One region of the Halomonas sp. MMH1-48 genome, then DNA from elsewhere that is predicted to be linked to it. Evidence: predicted binding sites of a transcription regulator. Region 1 holds the regulator's gene; the other holds the start of a gene.
The links. Region 1 encodes FliA, which starts transcription of late flagellar genes. Its sites were predicted from a motif close to CTAAAGTTNNNNNNNNNNCNGCCGATA; they were not measured.

Region 1 (2,391 bases):
GATTGGCAGATTCAGGTCGTCATGGCCGATACGCCGTCGCTGGCCATGCTGGCGAAGGAGCATGCACGATGGGCGCTATGGGTCACTAGCGATGCCGATGGCTTTGCCAGCATGTACCGTGTGCTTCGAAAAGTGCGAGAGCATGGCGGTCCGCGACGCCTGCTGGCACTCCATGAACCGCACCTGCCGCGTCAGGGGCTGCTGGAGAACTTGCGTGACGCCGCCGCTTACTATTTGGATATCGAGCTTTTGTTGCTTGCACGTTGAGACAGATGATCGGCTTGCTGTCGTTAGCGACCTACGCCGAATAGAGGGCCCGCGTATGAGGCTATTTGCCCGACAGACGTTGATAAAAGCCGTAAAGTTGTTAACAGTGAAAAGGGTGAGCCCCTACGCAGCGATGCTGGCAACCATCATGTGGGTCGTTAGCGTCGAGGCGGCAACGGGTAGCTGGAGCCGAGACGTGCCTGGCGTGTTGGTCGCCATGAGCGACCGCACCAGTCAGAGCCAGGCCATTTCGCCACCAGCAGGCATCCCGCTGGGAGGAGCGACGCTAACGCGCGTGCAGTGGCGGTTCGACACCCCACCGAGTCATCCCGTCAACGCTTGGTTGTGTCACCCTGAGCGCTGCGTGGCACTGTCGGGCATGCGCGGCAGTACCACTGCGCTGGAAGGCATGTTGGCAAATGCGCCGTTGCACTTTCGGTTTGCACTGTCGCCGGGCCAGCGGCCAGTGAGGGTGCAGGGGCTACAGGTGATAGTGAATTATCGGTAAAGGCCGTTCAGCCGCGAGGCACGAGGATGTATACAGCACAAGGCAGGATCAAACAAAGTGAGCTGTTGACCCAATACATGCCACTGGTGCGACGTCAGGCCTTAACGCTGCAGGTAAGATTGCCCGCAAGTATTGAGCTAGATGATCTGATCCAGGCAGGCATGGTGGGGCTATTAGAGGCGCTGGGACGCTTCGATGCTGCCCAGGGTGCCACGTTCGCGACGTTCGCCAGCCAGCGGATTCGCGGTGCCATGATGGACGAGCTGCGCACTCGCGACTGGCTGCCGCGCAGCGTACGTCGTTCGGCGCGGGCAGTGGACGATGCTGTACGCCGCTTGGAGCAGCAGTTGGGCCGCCCCCCTGAAGAGGGTGAAATTGCCCGCGAGCTGGAGATGCCCCTGAGCGAGTACCAGCAGCTGTTAAATGACACCAACAGTGGTCAACTGCTGCCGTTCGAAGAGCTGGTCGCCGATGGCGGTGAGCCGGCGGGTGACGATGCCCAGCATCGGCCGTTTGACCAATTGCTTGATGAGCAGCAGCGACACACCCTGATCGAGGCCATCGAGGCATTGCCCGAGCGCGAAAAGCTGCTGATGGCGCTCTATTACCAAGAAGAGATGAACCTTAAAGAGGTCGGCGCGGTGCTGGGCGTCACCGAATCGCGGGTCTCCCAGCTACACAGTCAGGCGGTGAGCCGTCTGCGCGCGCGTTTACGCGATCACGATGAATCCTAATACCCACTCACCCTACTCGGCGAGGAGCCGTTGATGAACCCATCTACGTTGATCGGTATCTTTGCCAGCATGTTGCTGCTGGTAAGCGTGCTGTTCTTTACTGCAGAGTCGCCCGAAAGTTTTATCAATGTGCCGGGACTGGCCATCGTCATCACCGGTACGCTGGCGGCGACCTTCATCAGCTATCCGTTGAAAGAAGTGCTGCGAGTGGTGCGTTTGGTGGGCTTGGTATTCCGCCGTGAGAATACCTATGTGCGGGACGATATCAACGAGCTGGTGTCCATGTCGCGGCTCTGGTTCAAAGGTGACGTGCGGGCCGTCGAACGGGAGCTCGAACACACCCGCAACCCGTTCTTACGAACCGGTATTCAACTTGTGATTGCCAATACCAAAGAGGATGAGATTTTCGACATGCTGCGCTGGCGTATCGCCCGCTTGAAAGCCCGCGAACACGCCGAAGCGCAAATTTTTCGCACCATGGCGACCTACGCGCCCGCTTTCGGCATGATCGGCACGTTAGTGGGGCTGGTCAACATGCTCGAAGTCATGGATGCCGGAGACCTTCAGGTCATCGGCCCCCGCATGGCGGTAGCACTGCTGACCACCTTCTACGGTATCTTGCTGGCCAACCTCGTGTTCAAGCCCATCGCCGTCAAGCTGGAGCGGCGCACCGAGGAGCGGTTGATTACCATGAACATGGTGCTCGAAGGGATTTCATTGATCACCAAGCGCCGCTTGCCATCGTTCATCGAAGAGACGCTCAACTCCTTCGTAGCGAACTACCACGATGAGATCCGGGACGCCAACGTCAAACCCCGTCCCGACGTTGGCTCCGCATTGAAAGGGTAGCGCCATGCTCGACCGCGACTCACGGCATGCCCT
Region 2 (2,391 bases), on a different contig from region 1:
TTCCGCAAGCCCAGCCACAAGAATTACCGCGAGTGCAAAGACCAAATGCTGCGTAATTTCTTGATGGGCGTCCAGCGGCAGCTTCGCCCCAACGATAACGGTTAAGCGAGGCGCTCGCGCTTCACACATACGAAGATCGCATTGCCTGAGACGTTATCCCAGGGCGTGATGGTCTGGTAATCGTGCTCGAACACGTGCACCTCGAAGGTAGGCTCCAGCAGGGCGATGAGTTCGCTAAAACTGACGGCCACCATGGGGTGCTCGTCGTGCCACACTTGCGTTGTCTCCGCCGTGGTTTTTTCGATGCTCAGCCGCAGCGACTGCCGCTCCCCCTGGCCGCTGTAGTGCCATCCCGAGCGGAAAGAGAACGTCTCCTCCGCCTGCTGGGCCGTGTGCTTGACGAACAGCTCGTTATCGATTCGCTGTTTATCCACCGCGTTGAAGCAGAACACGCCGCCCTCGTTCAAGGCGCGGTGAGCGCTGGCGATGCAGTCGCCGAGCTTGCACAGGCCATCGTTGTAGTGGATGGAGTAGAGAAAGCAGGTGATGAGGTCCAGCGGCTCATCGACCTCGAAGCGGCTCATGTCCTGCAGTGAGAAGCTTGCCTCTGGGCAGCGTTGGGCGGCGATATCCAACATCGGCTGGTTGATGTCCAAGCCACTGCTGGTGAAGCCAGCATCCAGAAAATGACGCACGTGGGGGCCGGTGCCGCAGGCGACATCCAGATGGCGTTTGCCTTCGTTGCCAAAAATCTGATGCAGACGACGAATGGCGTTGCTCTGGGCCTGGTAGTCGATGTCGACGCACATCAAATCGTAGTAGCCAGACAGGTCGGTGTAGAGCGCGTTGACGGACATAGTGGCCTAATGGTGAGGGCTGACATAAATGAGGAGGCGCATAGTAAACGAGCGGTTGGGGTTTGAGAAGGCGTAGGAGTGGCTTGGCCAAGCGGCGATCAAGTTTGCACTCTTTCACAGTTTGGCTAGCGCTTTAGGGTTAATGTGATTAAAGAAATCGTGTGATGGTCCGATAACTACTAAAGTCGCACGACACATTCGATTGCCATACGAGGCTGCCATGCCAAAACCCTTTGCTCTCATTCTCTCTGCGTTGCTCCTGGCGATGACTTCTTATGTGCAGGCGTCTACCACCGAGGCGGCGGAAGCGGCCGCGCTCGCTTGGCTGGAAGCGATCGATCAAGGTGAATATGAGCAGGCTTGGGAAAAGTCGTCACCGCTGTTGAAGACGCCGCTTTCCCCCACCATGCTGCAGCGCGTGGTGACGCTGGCCCGCAACGATTTGGGCAGCGTCGAGTCGCGGCGGCGCATCCGCATGTCGCAGTACACCTCGATGCCTGGGGCGCCGAGCAACGACTACAAAGAGTTCGCTTTTCAAACCCAGTTCACGAATAACCAACGCGTGGTCGAAGTCGTCACGCCACATCTGGAAGAGGGCACGTGGCGGGTGAGCGGCTACTACGTTCAGTAACGTGATTCGAGCGCCCATTAATAGCCGCCAACGTTGGCGGCTATTGTGTTTTCTACACGATCAGCCCCGCCAGCGCCTGCATCCCCAGCACCAACAGAAGCACCACACTGCCCAGCGCTAGGCTGGTCTTCAGCGCGTGGCGTTTCCACATGCTTTCCACTCGGTGCCCAAAACGATGTACCAGCCACGCCAGGCCATAGTAGCGCAGCCCGCGAGCCATCAGTGCTGCCAGGGCGAACAGCACGATCGGGTAGCCTGAAAGCCCAGCGGTAATCATCGCCACCTGGAACGGAATCGGCAAAATGCCAATCGCTAAAATAGCGGCAAAACCGTACTGGTCGAAGAAGCTCTGAAACGCCTGATAGCTTTGCTGCATTCCCATGAAGTCGATGAACCAAGTGCCGACGGACTGGTACAACACCATGCCCACGCCGTAACCGACGATGGACGCCGCTAAACAGCCCAGCGTGGTGGCGGTGGCCATTGCCCAAATGCGTTGACGATTCACCGCCATGAGCGGAATCAGCACGAGTTCGATGGGAATCGGCAAAATGATGGTCTCTAGGAAAGAGAGCGTGGCGAGCAGCCACAGCATGTTTTTCGAGCCGTTGATACGCTCGAACCACTGCTTGGTTCGCGTGGAAGTGAAGGCCATGGGTCTAGTCGCTATACGGAAGGGTTGATGCGGCGATAAATCGCCGTGAGGAGGCTATACACGCCGAATGCGAACAGCCCGATGGCAACGAACGCAAGCAGCCACTGGCCGAAGGCTTGGTGTCTCAGCGTGCTCAAGGCTTCCGCCGTGCCGCCTGCTTGGCTAGGATTGTATTGGTACGCCGCGATGATAAATAGGCTGCCCACGATCACAAAGACGAGACCCCGCACCGCCAAGCCAAAGCGACA

Region 2: the regulator FliA is predicted to act here: its motif matches at 1,006-1,032, upstream of MHM37_RS15355 (DUF4019 domain-containing protein).

Annotation. Positions count from the first base shown of each region.
Region 1 is NZ_JAKRFL010000007.1:49,944-52,334, forward strand. It holds gene MHM37_RS08505 (hypothetical protein) at 1-267, shown strand, start outside; gene MHM37_RS08510 (flagellar protein FlhE) at 383-775, shown strand; gene MHM37_RS08515 (RNA polymerase sigma factor FliA) at 802-1,509, shown strand; gene MHM37_RS08520 (MotA/TolQ/ExbB proton channel family protein) at 1,543-2,358, shown strand; gene MHM37_RS08525 (OmpA family protein) at 2,363-2,391, shown strand, end outside.
Region 2 is NZ_JAKRFL010000023.1:5,983-8,373, forward strand. It holds gene MHM37_RS15345 (DUF1456 family protein) at 1-105, shown strand, start outside; gene MHM37_RS15350 (class I SAM-dependent methyltransferase) at 102-857, opposite strand; gene MHM37_RS15355 (DUF4019 domain-containing protein) at 1,078-1,488, shown strand; gene MHM37_RS15360 (VTT domain-containing protein) at 1,541-2,143, opposite strand; gene MHM37_RS15365 (DUF1206 domain-containing protein) at 2,155-2,391, opposite strand, start outside.